One region of the Dietzia sp. IBK-p2-15D genome, then DNA from elsewhere that is predicted to be linked to it. Evidence: riboswitches for the same ligand, from Rfam matches in the RefSeq annotation. Region 1 holds a riboswitch; the other holds the start of a gene.
What was found. A riboswitch is a leader RNA that binds a small molecule or an ion and turns the genes downstream of it on or off. The one in region 1 is predicted to bind cobalamin.

Region 1 (7,301 bases):
CTGCGGCGGCTTCCAGATGCTCGGCGGGGAGATTTCCGACCCGGACGGCATCGAGGGCGAGCCCGGCACGCGCGTGACCGGCCTCGAACTGCTCCCCATCACCACGCGCTTCGGCGCGGAGAAGGTGCTGCGGCTGCCCACCGGACGCGTGCTGGGCCAGGACGTGGGCGGGTACGAGATCCACCACGGGAGGGTGAGCGTCGGCGGCGGGCGCGAGCGGGTCGACGACGACGAGGAGTTCCCCGGCGGAGCCCGGCGGGGCCGCGTGTTCGGCACCATGTGGCACGGAACCCTCGAATCGGACGGCTTCCGGTCGGCGCTGCTGGCCGAGGTCGTCGGCGGCTGTGGGGGTGATGGCTCCGGCGGCGCGGGTCGTATGCGCCCGGCGTCATCGGTGAGTTTCGCCCGGGCCCGCGAGGCGCGGCTCGACCTGCTGGCCGATCTCGCCGAGGAGCACCTCGACCTGGACGCGCTGCTCGAGTTGGCTCGCTCGGGCGCTCCGGAACTGCCGCTGCTGCCGCCGGGGGCGGACCGATGAGCGTGCTGATCCTGGGCGGGACCGCCGAGGCCCGCGACCTCGCCGTACTGCTGCAGGAGCACGGCCTGCGGTTCTGCTCGTCGCTGGCGGGCCGGGTCGCGCGGCCGCGGTTGCCGGTGGGGGAGGTGCGCGTCGGCGGGTTCGGCGGCATCGACGGGCTGCGGCGGTACCTCACGGAGGCCGGCGTGACGGCGGTGGTGGACGCCACCCACCCCTTCGCCGCCGGCATCTCGGCCAATGCCGCCGCCGCCTGCGCCGCCGCGGAGGTCCCGCTGCTCCGCCTCGAGCGGCCGGGGTGGGCCGCCGCCCCCGGCGCGGAAGGCTGGCACTGGGTGGACGACCACGACGAGGCCTCGGCGACCGCGTCCTGCGTGGGCCGGCGGCCGTTCCTCACGATCGGCCGGCAGTCGCTGGACAGGTTCGTCGGCCCGCTCGCCGGGCACCACGCGCTGGTCAGGGTGGTGGACCCGCCGGAGGTGGAGCTGCCCGCGCCGTGGCGACTGCTGCTGAACCGCGGCCCCTACTCGGTGGCGAGTGAGCGCGAGCTCTTCGCCGACCACGGCGTGGACGTGCTGGTCACCAAGGACTCGGGCGGCGGTCACACGTGGTCGAAGATGGCGGTGGCCGACGAACTCGGCGTGCCGGTCGTGGTGGTGCGGCGGCCCGGGTCCGCGCCGGGCGTGCGAGTGGTGGACGATGCGGCTGCCGCTGCGGAGTGGGCCGGCGCCGCTGACTGACCTGGCCGGAACCCCGGGAACCGCGGTTAGAGCAACTCGATGTGGATCTCCCGGATCCGGTCATCGTCCACCGTGTAGCGGCCGCGCAGATGCAATTTCACGGTCTGCCCCTCGTCCAGCGACGTTCCCATGAAGTTCTTCACGTCGGCGCGTGCGGTGAGCGTGTTGACCACCGTGACGGTGGCCGTGTCGCCGCTGACCTCGATCTCCTCGGGCGTCATGCGGTCGACGAACGTACTGGTCATCGCGCGGTAGGTGTCGAGGTAGGCGGAGAGTCCGTGCTGCGTGCCGGCGGCGGAGTGCAGGACGACATCCTCATCGAGCACGGCGGCCAGATGGTGGGGGTCCTCACTGTTGTACGCGTCGAAGTAGGCGGTGATGACGTCGCGCACGCTCATGGGGTCTCCTCGGTGGTCGTCACGACCCTGGCGGTCATTGGGACCGGACGCGGGGTCTACGCATATTCGGCCAGAACGCGCCCGCGACCGCAAGGGGCCCGGTTAGCCGAGTCGGGCGGGCCGGCGCGCGGGGGCGAAGCGCCGCGCGTGCGCCGCGAACCGGGCCGCCATCGCCGGATGCCCCGCCCAGTGCGAGTGCAGGTAGGAGGCGTGGACCGACCCGCTGACGAAGCCCTCCGGTCCGGCGCTGCTGGTCCAGGCGGGAGCCGCGCCCGGCCCGTCCGTGCTGGGCACGCCCGCGTGAGAGCCCGCCGCGCCCCCCGCCCCAGCCGGCGGGTTCACGGCCGTGCGGTGGAACTCGTGGCCGGTGACCTCGGTGCCGGCGGTCGCCAGGACGCTGTCGGCGACCGCGGTCGACCGGCGGTAGGCCAGCGTGAGCCGCGGGGCCATGGCCGCGTCGGCGTCGACCGCACCGACCATGGGGACACCGTCGAGGGTGCAACAGAGGTAGAGCAGGCCCGCGCACTCGGCGACGGTCGGCGTCCCGGCGGCCGTCGCCGCGCGCAGTGCCCGCAGCATCGGCTCGTTGGCGGCGAGGTCCGCAGCGTGGACCTCGGGGAACCCGCCCCCGAGGTAGATCCCCGCGGCGGTGTCGGGCAGTGCCTCGTCGGACAGCGGGTCGAACGGCACGACCGAGCAGCCGGTCGCCTCGAGCAACTCGACCGTCTCGGCATAGCGGAACGTGAAGGCCCGGCCACCGGCCACGGCGATGAGCCGGCGGCCCTCGTCGTCGTCGACCTCGTGGGCTCGGTCACCACCCAACGCCACGCGCGCCGACCACGCCTCGCCCGCCAGCGGCGGCGCCTCACGCGCGATCCGCATGACGGCCTCGAGGTCGATCGACGCCGCCACCTTCCCGGCCAGGTGGTCGAGCGACCGCGCGGCCTCCGGGCGTTCGGCGGCGGGGACCAGGCCGAGATGGCGGGAGGGGGCGGTGACGTCGTCGTCGCGCTGGAGGACGCCCAACACCGGGATGCCGAGTGGGGCGAGCGCGCGGCGGACCTCGTCGGAGTGGCGGACGGAGCCGGCCTTGTTGAGCACCACCCCGGCGATGCGCACGGCCGGGTCGTAGGAGGCCATCCCCAGCACCACCGCGGCGATGCTGCGCGAGGCGTGGGAGATGTCCACCACCAGCACGACGGGGGTCCCGGTGAGCGCGGCGACGTGGGCCGTGGAGGCGAACCCGTCGCCGCCGATGTGCCCGTCGTACAGGCCCATGACGCCCTCGATCACCGCGACGTCGGCGGGTCGACCCGCGCCGGCGCCGTGCAGCAGCAGCGGCACGATTCGCTCCTCGCCCACCAGGTGCGGGTCCAGATTGCGGCCCGCCCGCCCGGTGGCCAGGGCGTGGTAGCCGGGGTCGATGTAGTCGGGGCCCACCTTGTGCCCCGAGACCTCCAGCCCGGTGCGGCGCAGCGCGGCCATGAGGCCGGTCGCGACGGTGGTCTTGCCGTGCCCCGACGCCGGCGCGGCCACGACGATCCGCGGCAGCGCGGTCACCATTCGATGCCCCGCTGACCCTTCTGCCCGGCGTCCATCGGGTGTTTGACCTCGGTCATCTCGGTGACCAGGTCGGCGACCTCGAGCAGCCGGGGGTCGGCATCGCGGCCGGTGATCACCACATGCTGCCGGCCGGGGCGGTTCGCGACGGTGGCGACCACGTCGTCGACATCCACCCAGCCCCATTTCATGGGATAGGTGAACTCGTCGAGCAGGTAGAGGTCGTGCCGCTCGTCGGCGAGGCGCCGCTTGATCTCGGCCCATCCTTCGGCGGCGTCGGCGGCGTGGTCGTCCTCGGTGCCGTCCTTGCGCGACCACGACCACCCCGAGCCCATCTTGTGCCACTGGACCGGCCCGCCCTCGCCGGTCTCGTCGTGCAGGCGGGCGAGGCGTTCCATGACGGTCTGCTCGCCGATGCGCCACTTGGCGGACTTGACGAACTGGAACACCCCGATGTCCCAGCCCTGGTTCCAGGCGCGCATCGCCAGGCCGAACGCGGCGGTGGACTTCCCCTTGCCGGGCCCGGTGTGGACCATGACCAGCGGCCGGTTGCGGCGTTGGCGGGTGCTGAGCCCGTCGTCGGGCACGATCTCCGGCTGTCCCTTGGGCATCAGGCCACCTCGTTCCGGGGGTCGACGCCCCGGGGGCGCGCGGTGCGGGCGCGGGCTGTGTGAACGTCGACCGTGTCGGTGAGTCCCTCGGCGGTGACCTCGCCCAGTGGCACGTGCTCAGCGCCCAGGTGCCCGGCGAGCTCGGAGGCCAGGCCCATCCGGAAGCGGCCGGTCTCGCAGTCCACCACCACCGAGGCCACGCCGAGGGAGGCCAGCCCGGTCGCCGCGGTGCGGGACCTGGCGAGGGCGTCCGGGCCGTGGGTGGCGCGGCCGTCGGTGACGACGACGAGGAGGGCCCGCCGCCGCGGATCGCGGACGCCTTCGATGCGCAGGACCTCGGCGGCGGTGAGCAGTCCCTCGGCCAGTGGGGTCCGGCCGCCCGCCGGGAGTTCCGCGAGGCGGGTGGCCGCGATGTCGACCGACGAGGTGGGCGGCAGGGTCACGTGGGCCGCGGACCCGCGGAAGGTCACCAGTCCCACCTTGTCGCGGCGGCGGTAGGCGTCCAGCAGTAGGGAGAGGATCGCGGTCTTGACCTGCTCCATCCGGGTGCGGGCGGCCATGGAGCCGGAGGCGTCCACGCAGAACAGCACGAGGTTGGACTCGCGGCCCTCGCGCACCGCCGAGCGCAGGTCCTCGGCGGCCAGCCGGAGTCGGCCACCGTTTGGGCCGGCTCCGCGACCGCGGGCGGACTGCTGCGGCGCGGCGGACCGGATCGTGGCGGGCAGGTGCAGGTCGGACCCGGTGAACGCGCCCTCGCCGATGCGCCGGCCGCTGGTTGTGATGGCCCTCGACCGGCGGCCGGCAGCGCCCTGGCCGGTACCGGCGACGGCGAGCAGGCGGGTGCGGTACGGCGCCGCGGCCGCGGTGACCGTGCCTGGCTCGGGCGGGGTGGGCCCGTGTGCACCGGGCTCGGAGGCGTCGGCGGTCTGGCCGTGGGCATCGTCGTCCGATTGGCCGCCCGATCGGCCGCCCGCCTGGTCGGTGCCCGCGGTGCCGGAGTCGTCGCCAGCGCCGGGGCTGTCCTCGGTCTGCTCGGTCTGCTCGGGCGAGTGCTCGTGCCCGGCGTGCTCGGCCGAGGCCCGCGCCGGGGTCGACTCGGCGTCCGGGGTGTCTGCCGACGCGGACTCGTCTGCGGACTCCGACTGTTCGGCGTCGTCGGCCGGCGCGGTCTCGTCCCGGGGGTCGGGATCGGGCTCGTCGTCGTCGCCCAGGAGCCGTTCCAACAGGTCCTCGTCGAGGCCCGGCGCATCGAACGGGGCACGACGGCGGCGGTGGGGCAGTGCCATGCGCGCGGCGACGCGGATGTCCTCGCGGGTGATCCGGGTCCGGCCCTGCCATGCGGCATGGGCGGCGGCGGTGCGGGCGGTGACGATGTCGGCGCGCATGCCGTCCACGTCGAAGCCCGCACACACCCGGGCGATGGTCGACAGCGCCCAGGGGGTCAGCGTCACCCGGTCGAGCACGCGCCGCGCGGCGGCGATCCGCTCGCGCACTGCGGCCTCGTCGGCGGCGTGGGCGGCGACGAGTCCCGCCGGGTCGGCCTCGAACGCGATCCGGCGGCGCACCACCTCGGCGCGCAGCTCCGGGTCCCGGGGCGCGGCCACCTCCACGGTGAGGCCGAAGCGGTCCAGCAGCTGCGGTCGGAGCTCACCCTCCTCGGGGTTCATGGTGCCGATCAGCACGAAGCGCGCGGCGTGCTCCACCGAGATGCCGTCGCGCTCCACGGTCACCCGGCCCATCGCGGCGGCGTCGAGCAGCAGGTCCACCACGTGGTCGTGGAGCAGGTTGACCTCGTCCACGTAGAGCAGTCCGCGGTGTGCGCGGGCGAGCAGGCCAGGTTGGAACACGGTCACACCGTCGGCGAGCGCACTCTCCAGGTGTAGTGATCCGGTGATGCGGTCCTCGGACACCCCGATCGGTAGCTCGACCAGGCGGACCGGCCGCCGCTCGGTGGGCGCGTCGTGGGGGATACGCCCGTCCGGGGTCTCGGAACCGCGGTCGTCGGGTGCGGAGGAGAAGCGGTCGCCGGTGACGACCTCGACCTCCGGCAGGATCCCGGCCAGGGCGCGGACCATCGTGGACTTGGCCGTGCCCTTCTCACCGCGGATCAGCACGCCGCCGACCGCCGGGGACACCGCGGTCAGGGTCAGGGCCAGCGACATGTCGTCGGAACCGACGACAGCGCTGAAGGGGTAGTGCAGTGGCATGGGGGCTCCCGCTCTCGTCTGCCAGGCTGGTCAGCGCGAGGCCGGTCTCCGGACTTCCCGGCTCATCTCGGACGTGCGCGCGGGGCGCGATCGCCTGATAGGCCGGGTTACCGTAGCGGGCCCTGTGCCGGATTCTCACCGGCTTCCCTGATTCTCCCCTCCGCTCCGCCTGTGGCGGGTCGTGGGGCACCTCGTGCTGTGGGGTCTGTTCGGTTGTGTGGTGCTTCAGGCTAGCCCAACGGCCTGTCCCGGGGCGCCTCAGGTGTCGCGGTAGGGTTCCGCGTCATGAATGCACGGGTGGTGGTCGTCGGCATCGGCGGCGACGGGTGGGCGGGGCTCGACGAGGCCCGCCGCCGCGCCGTCCTGGGCGCCGATGTGGTGCTCGGCGGGGAGCGTCATCTGGCGATGATTCCGGGCGACGTGACGGCCGAACGAGTGCCGTGGCCGCGGCCGCTGCGGGACGGATTGCCGGAGCTCCTCGAGCGATTCCGCGGGCGCTCGATCGTGGCCCTGGCCTCGGGCGATCCGCTGGTCGCGGGGATCGGCACGACCCTGATCGATGGGCTGGGCGCGGATGCGGTGGAGGTGCTCCCGGCGGTGTCCTCGGTCGCTCTGGCCCGCGCCCGGATGCGGTGGCCGGCCGAGTCCGTGGCGGTGCTGCGCGACCACCGCGGGCTCGGTCGTGAACTGGCACCGGGGCGGCGTGTGTTGGTGCTCTCGGCCGATCGGCACACGCCGGGAGAAGTCGCCGCGACGCTCCGGGGCGCCGGCTTCGGGGGGAGCGCGATGACCGTGCTCGCCGATCTCGGGGGCCCGGCCGAAGCGCGATTCAGCTGCCCGGCGCGCGACTGGTCGCACGGTCGCGAGGTGCCCGCGCTGCACGTCCTGGCGGTTGAGTGCGTGGCCGATCCCTCCGCCCGCCCGCTCGGGCTGGCGCCGGGATTGCCCGACGACGTCTTTGAGAACGACGGCCAGCTCACCCGCCGCGACCTGCGTGCTTCGGCGCTGTCGCGGCTCGCTCCTTCGGCCGGCGAGCTCATGTGGGACGTGGGCGCCGGCGCCGGGTCGGTGGGCATCGAGTGGATGCGCGCGCACCCGTTGTGTCGGGCTGTCGCTGTGGAGGCCGATCCCGAGCGGGCGGCGCGTGTCGCGCGCAACGCCGTGCGGCTCGGGGTGCCGTCGTTGGAGGTCGTCAACGGCCGCGCCCCGCAGGTTCTGGACGGCCTGCCCCGCCCCGACGCGGTGTTCAT
Region 2 (7,301 bases), on a different contig from region 1:
CAAGGGCCCGGGGGCGGTCATACCGCAATCCCGGACCCTCCGCTGGCCGACGACGCGTTCCCGCGTTCGACCTTCCGCCGGCCTAGTTCTCCAAGGCGTTGACCACGGTGAGGTCGCCGTCGGAATGCGAGACGCGGATGCGCTTCTTGTCGAGCTTGCCGACCGAGGTCTTGGGGATCTCGTCGACGAACGCGAACTTCTCCGGCACCTGCCACTTGGCCATCCGCTCGGCCAGGTGATCGCGCAGCTCCTCGACGCTCGGATCGGGCACACCGTCCTTGACCACGATCGTGGCCAGCGGCCGCTCGTCCCACTTGGGATCCGGGATGCCGATCACCGCGGCCTCGGCGACGGACGGGTGCTCGAGCAGGTAGTTCTCGACCTCGACGGACGAGATCCACTCGCCACCGGACTTGATGATGTCCTTGGCGCGGTCGGTGAGCTGGAGGAAGCCCTCCGGCTTGATGTAGCCCACGTCGCCGGTGCGCAGCCAGCCATCGTCGAACTGATCCGAGTCCTCCACCTTGTAGTAGCTCCCGGTGATCCACGGTCCACGGACCTGCAGCTCGCCGACGGACTCCCCGTCCCAGGGCAGCTCCGTGCCGGCATCGTCGACGATCCGGGCCTCGACGCCGGCGAGCAGCCGCCCCTGGGTGAGACGCAGCTTGAACTGCTCGTCCTCCGGCAGGGACGCCTTCGGCCGGGACAGCGTGCCGATGGGCGAGGTCTCGGTCATGCCCCACGCATGGGTGATATTGATCCCGTACTTGTCCCGGAACTTGCGGATCAGTTCCGCCGGGCAGGAGCTGCCGCCCACGACGACGGAGCGGAAGCTCGACATGTCGATGGGATGGTCGACCGAGTACGCGTCGACCGCCATCCAGATGGTGGGCACGGCGGCCGCGAGGGTCGGGCGCTCACTGGCGATCATCGCCGCGAGCGGCTCCGGCTGCAGGAAACGCTCCGGCATGAGCAGCGACGCCCCCACCATGAACGCGGCGTACGGCAGGCCCCACGACATGGCGTGGAACATCGGCACGATCGCCAGCACGTTGTCGTCGACCGAGATGTCCATGCCGTCCGACATGCACACCTGCATCGAGTGCAGGTAGATCGAGCGATGCGAGTAGACGACGCCCTTCGGGTCGCCCGTGGTGCCCGAGGTGTAACACATCGCGGCGCCGTCGTTCTCGTCCACCTCGGGCCACTCGAACTCCGTGGGCTGCGCGGCGAGGAGCGCCTCGTAGTCGTGCACCCGGATCCCCTCGGGGGCCTCCAGGTTCGCGGCGCCCCCACCGGTGACGAGGACATGCTCGACCGTGGAGAACCGCGGCAGCAACGGCTGCAGCAGCGGGATCAGGGTCGGGTCGACGATGATGACCTTGTCCTCGGCGTGATTGGCCACGAACTCGAGCTGATCCGGGAACAGGCGGATGTTCAGGGGGTGCAGCACCGCGCCCATCGACGGGATCGCCAGGTACGCCTCCATGTGCTCGGAGTTGTTCCACTGGAACGTCGCGACCCGCTGGTCACCGTCAACCCCGAGAGAACGCAGCGCATGGGCCAACTGTGCGGCGCGCTTGCCCAGGTCCCCGAAGGAGATCTTCCGTGGGCCCTGATCGGTCCAGGTGGTGATGACCGCATCGGAGTGGACGGTCGAGCCGAACTGCAGGATCGTGCTGATTTTCAGCTGCTCCGGCATCATCGTGCTGCGCATGGGGGCTCCTTGATCGAGGGGTGGCGTCTGTCACTCTCGGGACGAGACTACCTGCCGTCCACGACCTCCCCGGTCGATGTGCGACTACCCGTCGAGGTCGTCGAAGACGGCCTGGACGGTCCGCATCGCCGAGAGGGCCGCCGGCGCACCGCAGTACCCCGACGCGTGGATGACCGCCTCGGTGATCTCCTCGCGGGTCAACCCGTTGGTCAGCCCGCCGCGCACGTGCCCCGCCAGCTCGGCGTCCGCGCGCAGTGCCACGAGCATCCCGATGTTGAGCAGGCTGCGGTCCCGGCGGCCCAACCCGGGCCGGTTCCAGATGTTGCCCCACACGTTCTCGGTGACCACGTGCTGGATCGCCTCCGACGCCGTCCCGGCAGCCCGGTCCATGGCCCGGTCGACGAAGGCGTCGCTCATCACCTCGCGCCTGGTCGCGAAACCCTGCTCGCGCAGATCCGCGGCCGAAGGCCCCTCGCCTGCAGAACTCGTCGTCGTCGTCATCTCCACGGTCCTCTCCCACTGCCGACAGGTCTTGTGTCCATCCTCCCCGGACCTACGCCACCACCTCCGCGCGCCCTCGGCCCGCCCCGGCCAGACGCGGGGACGGCTCGGACGGGGGCGGCGCCGGAGGCACGCAGATGGGCGGACGCGGCGGCGGGTGGGATACCCTCGACAGGTCCGGCCACCAGCGTCGGACCCCGCGGCAACTCGGCGGAAGTCGGTGCGAATCCGACGCTGTCCCGCAACTGTGATCCCGTCTCAGGACGGGCGAGCCAGGTCGGCCGGTTCCGCGGCAGCCGTACGTACTGACCTCGGACGAAGGACGGTCGCGTGCAGCGGCCCAGGCCGCGGCCCGAGCTGTTTTCGTCCTCCGAATCACGGAGGATGCCATGCACCATCCACGAGCCCGCCGGGCACGAGCCCGCTCACTGCTGCTCGCCCCCCTGGCCGCCCTGGCGCTGGTCGCCACCGCGTGCAGCGGCACCGGCGGCGACGAGCCGGCCCCGGCCGACCAGACCTCCGCCGCGGCCGACGAGCCGCAGGCGATCGTCTCGCTGGCCCCCACCACCACCGAGATGCTCTACGCCGTCGGCGCCGGGGACAGCGTCGTGGCGGTCGACGAGCGGTCCGACTTCCCCACCGACGCCCCGGTCACCGACCTGTCCGGGTACACGCCCAACCTCGAGGCGATCCTGGCGTACGCCCCGGACCTCGTCGTGCTCACCGACGACACCGGGGACATCGTGGCCGGCCTCGAACGCTCCGGCGTCGAGGTGCTGCAGCTGCCCGCCGCGCAGACCCTCGACGACACCTACACCCAGCTCGAGCAGGTCGGGGCGGCCACCGGGCACATCGGCGAGGCCGCCGAACTCGTGTCGCGGATGCGTGGCGAGATCGACGAGATCGTCGCCTCGGTGCCGGATCGCGAGACGCCGCTGACGTACTTCCACGAGCTCGACGACACCTACTACACCGTCACCGACGACACCTACGTCGGCGAGATCTACTCCCTGCTCGGCCTGACCTCGATCGCCACCGGCGACGACCCCTACCCGCAGCTGTCCGAGGAACTCATCCTCGAGGCCGACCCGGACCTGGTGTTCCTCGCCGACGGCCAGTGCTGCGGCGTCACCCCCGAGGTCGTGGCCGAGCGGCCGGGCTGGGACGGACTCACCGCGGTGCGCGCGGGGCGCGTCCATGTGGTGGACGAGGACCTGTCCAGCCGGTGGGGCCCGCGGGTGGTCGACTTCATGCGCGAGGTCGCTGAGATCGTCACCGCGGTGCCCGATGCCGCGCCGGAGACCGCGGGGAGCCCCGCGAACCAGCCCGCCTCGTGACCCGCCCGTCGCCCCGCCACGCCCTGGTGCTGGGCGGGGCGACGCTGTTGCTGGCCGCGGCGGTCCTGCTCGGCACCCTCATCGGCCCGGCCGGCCTCACCCCGGGCGGCGTGGTGCTCGAGCTGGTGGGCCGGCTGCCGCTGGTCGACATCGACTCCGGGTTCACCGAGCGTCAGCAGGTCATCCTGTGGGAGATCCGCATCCCGCGCGTGGTGCTGGGCGCGATCGTCGGCGCGATGCTCGCGATCGCCGGGGCCACCTACCAGGGCGTGTTCCGCAACCCGCTCGCCGACCCGTACCTGCTGGGCGTGTCCAGCGGGGCGGGGCTGGGTGCCACCCTGGCGATCGTCGTGGGCGGCGCGATGGGCTCGGCGATGGTGCCGCCCGCCGCGTTCGCCGGGGGCATGATCGCCGTGCTGGCCACCTACACCCTGGGCCGCAGTGTGGGCGGCGGACGCAGCGAGGTCGTCATCATCCTCGCCGGCGTCGCCGTGGCGGCGTTCGCCAGCGCCATCCAGACGTTCTTCATGCAGCGCCACGACGAGACCCTGCGGCAGGTGTACTCGTGGATGCTCGGCCGGCTCACCACCAGCGGCTGGACCGACGTGCGGACCGTGCTGCCGTACGTGATCGTGGCGGTGGCGGTGATCGCCCTGTTCCGGCGCACCCTCGACGTGATGGCGGTCGGCGACGCCGAGGCCGCGACGCTGGGGATCGCCCCGGCGCGGGTGCGCCTGGTCCTCATCAGCGTGGCCACCCTCGGCACGGCGGCGGTGGTGTCCGTGTCGGGCCTGATCGGGTTCGTGGGCATCGTCATCCCGCACGCCGTGCGGATGCTCATCGGGCCCGGGCACCGGCTGCTGCTGCCGGTGTCGCTGCTGGTAGGCGCGGCGTTCCTCATCCTGGCCGACGTGGTCGCCCGCACCGCGATGAGCCCGGCCGAGCTGCCCATCGGCGTGGTCACCGCCGCGATCGGCGCCCCGTTCTTCCTCATCGTCCTGCGCCGCAGCAGGGGGCACATATGACCACCACGCCACCCACGTCACCCACACCACCCGCGGCGGCCGCGTCGGCCGCGCCAGTCGCTCTGGCCTGCCGCGACCTGCACGTCACCCGGGACCGCACGGCCATCCTCCACGGCATCGACCTCGCCGTGGACGCCGGATCGTGGGTATCCCTGGTGGGCCCCAACGGCTCCGGCAAGACGACCCTGCTGTTCGCACTCGCCGGGCTCATCCCCGCCGCCGGCCACATCGAGGTCGACGGGCTGACCCCGCGCCGCGCGGGTCGCCGCAGGGTGGCACGGACCGTGGCGATGATGCCGCAGCGCCCGGTCGTCCCCGAGGGGGTCACGGCGCGCGAACTCATCGGGCTCGGCCGCACCCCGCACATCGGCCGGTTCGGCACCGAGACCGCCGACGACCACGAGGTCGTCGACCGCGTCATCGACCGCCTGGACCTGCACGACCTGGCCTCGCGCACCGCCACGACGCTGTCCGGCGGCGAGCTGCAGCGGGTGGTGTTGGGCCGCTCGCTGGCCCAGGAACCGCGGGTACTGCTACTCGACGAGCCCACCAGCGCGCTAGACATCGGCCACCAGCAGCAGGTGCTCGACCTGGTGGACTCCATGCGCCGCGAGACCGGCCTGACCGTCGTGGCGGCGATGCACGACCTCACCTCGGCCGCCCACTACGGGCAGCGGCTGGTGCTGCTCGACCGGGGCCGCGTGGTGGCCGACGGCCGGCCCGAGGAGGTCCTCACCGTCGAGCGGCTGGCGCAGGTCTACGACGCGCGGGTGGAGGTCCTCGACCGCCGCGACGGCCGCGCCGTGTTGCCGCTGCGCGAGGCGGGGCCGGACCCCGCGCCCGGGTCGGCGCCCGGCGCGGCGCCGGGGGCGGGCGTCTGATGGAGGTCGTCCTGCTGGGGACCGGCGCCGCGGACGGCTGGCCCAACCCGTTCTGTCGGTGCCCGTCGTGCGAGGAGGCACGCCGGCTCGGCGTGGTGCGCGGCCAGACCTCCGCGCTTGTCGACGACGAGCTGCTGATCGAGTGCGGACCGGAGGCGCCCGGCTCGGCCGTGCGGCTCGGACGGTCTCTGGCGGCGGTGGGACATCTGCTCGTCACGCACGCCCACGCCGACCATCTCGGACCCCAGGTCCTGCTCTTCCGCTCGTGGGTCCCCGACGCCGGCGAGCTGGAGGTGGTCGGCCCCCCGGACGCGCTCGACGCGTGTCGGCCCTGGGTGGGCCCCGACGACCCGGTGCGCTTCGTCCCCGTCACCGCCGGCGACCGGCTCAGGGTGGGCGCGTACGACGTACGTGTGCTGCCCGCCCGGCACCGCGTGTTCCGTGACGGCGACGCGGTGCTCTACGACGTGACCGGGCCCGGCGGCGCCCGCCTGCTGTGGGCGAGCGACACCGGGCCGTGGGACGACGAGTGGTTCACCGCGCTGCGCGGCGCCCGCTACGACGCGGTCTTTCTCGAGGAGACGCTGGGCGACCGCGAGGAGATCTCCCCAGCCCACCTGGGCCTGGACCGGTTCGGGGCGATGCTCCGGCGACTCCGCGACGTCGGGGCGGTCGACGAGCGGACCGACGTGGTGGCCGTGCACCTGGGCCACCACAACCCGCCGCCCGACGAGCTGGCCGCGCGCCTGTGCGAGCACGGCGCGCGGGCCGGCGTCGACGGCGAGGTGATCAACCTCCGGACCGGGTGCTAGCTGGGGTCTCCGCGATGACCATCCGCACCAGACCCGCGAGGGTCGAGCCCATGAGGACGACGAGCCCCACGATGAGGACGGCCGATCCCGTGTCGGCGAAGGTCTGCAGCACGATCCCGAGGTAGACCACCGCCACGCCGGCCAGGACCCACACCATCAGCCGTTCGCCCTCCCGGTAGAGGCGTTGGGCGTTGGACTCGGTGATCTTCCCCGGGTAGTTGAGCACGTTGGGTGTGGTCGACAGCCGGGCGAGGAGAGTGCCGACGACCAGCATGATCCCGGCGAGCCAGAGCAGGCTGGACCTGCTGCCGAAATCGTCCGGCTCGCCGGTGAAGTCGAAATGCGTCGGCACCACCTCCGGCAGGGAGGGGTAGCGCCAGAGGACGAAGGCCGTCAGCACCACAATCCCGAGCAGCGACGCAGTACGCAGACCGCGGGTCACCGGTCCGGTCGCGTAGTCGGGGACGGGGCGGGTCCTGGCCATTGCGCCGAGGCTACCCAGGTGCTGGTCCGGGCTCTGTGTCGGAGTCGCGGGATACTCTCGCGGGAGTAGGTGGGATCCACCTACTGAGTCCTCACCGCCCGCCCATTCCGCACATTTTCGGAGGTAGCCGTGACCAGCCACTCTGCGTCGTCACCCCGCCCCCACTCGCCGGGAGAGAAATCCCGCGCCCTGGATGCCCGGACCGAAGCCGACGCCGGGATCGCGCTCGCCCGGTTCGAGGCGCTGCACCGGACTCGCGACGGCCACCGCCGTCGCCTGTCGCTCCAACCGCTGGGCGCCGATCCCACCGCTGCCGCGCCCGCGGGCTGGGCCCGGGACCGGTCGGGCATGCTCGTCGCTGCCGGGTCCACAGCCCAGCCCATGACCCGCACGCAGACCCTGCAGGATCGTCAGAAATTGCTGTGGCAGGCGGTGGCGAAGATCGTCGGCGCCGTGTTCTCGGCAGCGATCGGCGTGGGTATCGGCGGGGCCATCCTGTCGGGAATGGCGGGCTGAACCATGGGTTCCAGGGGGAGTATCGGCT

Region 2: another riboswitch for cobalamin. It lies ahead of AC3DEV_RS11365 (ABC transporter substrate-binding protein); the one in region 1 lies ahead of AC3DEV_RS09985 (magnesium chelatase subunit D family protein).

The regions. Positions count from the first base shown of each region.
Region 1 covers NZ_JBYMTK010000006.1:119,782-127,082, forward strand. The annotation lists gene AC3DEV_RS09960 (cobyric acid synthase) at 1-538, shown strand, start outside; gene AC3DEV_RS09965 (cobalt-precorrin-6A reductase) at 535-1,275, shown strand; gene AC3DEV_RS09970 (nuclear transport factor 2 family protein) at 1,302-1,673, opposite strand; gene AC3DEV_RS09975 (cobyrinic acid a,c-diamide synthase CobB) at 1,776-3,236, opposite strand; gene cobO (cob(I)yrinic acid a,c-diamide adenosyltransferase) at 3,230-3,844, opposite strand; gene AC3DEV_RS09985 (magnesium chelatase subunit D family protein) at 3,844-6,051, opposite strand; cobalamin riboswitch at 6,074-6,260, opposite strand; gene cbiE (precorrin-6y C5,15-methyltransferase (decarboxylating) subunit CbiE) at 6,337-7,301, shown strand, end outside.
Region 2 covers NZ_JBYMTK010000007.1:183,315-190,615, reverse strand. The annotation lists gene AC3DEV_RS11375 (long-chain fatty acid--CoA ligase) at 83-1,717, opposite strand; gene AC3DEV_RS11370 (carboxymuconolactone decarboxylase family protein) at 1,802-2,218, opposite strand; cobalamin riboswitch at 2,380-2,518, shown strand; gene AC3DEV_RS11365 (ABC transporter substrate-binding protein) at 2,608-3,555, shown strand; gene AC3DEV_RS11360 (FecCD family ABC transporter permease) at 3,552-4,580, shown strand; gene AC3DEV_RS11355 (ABC transporter ATP-binding protein) at 4,577-5,461, shown strand; gene AC3DEV_RS11350 (MBL fold metallo-hydrolase) at 5,461-6,273, shown strand; gene AC3DEV_RS11345 (DUF1648 domain-containing protein) at 6,251-6,757, opposite strand; gene AC3DEV_RS11340 (hypothetical protein) at 6,887-7,273, shown strand; gene AC3DEV_RS11335 (hypothetical protein) at 7,277-7,301, shown strand, end outside.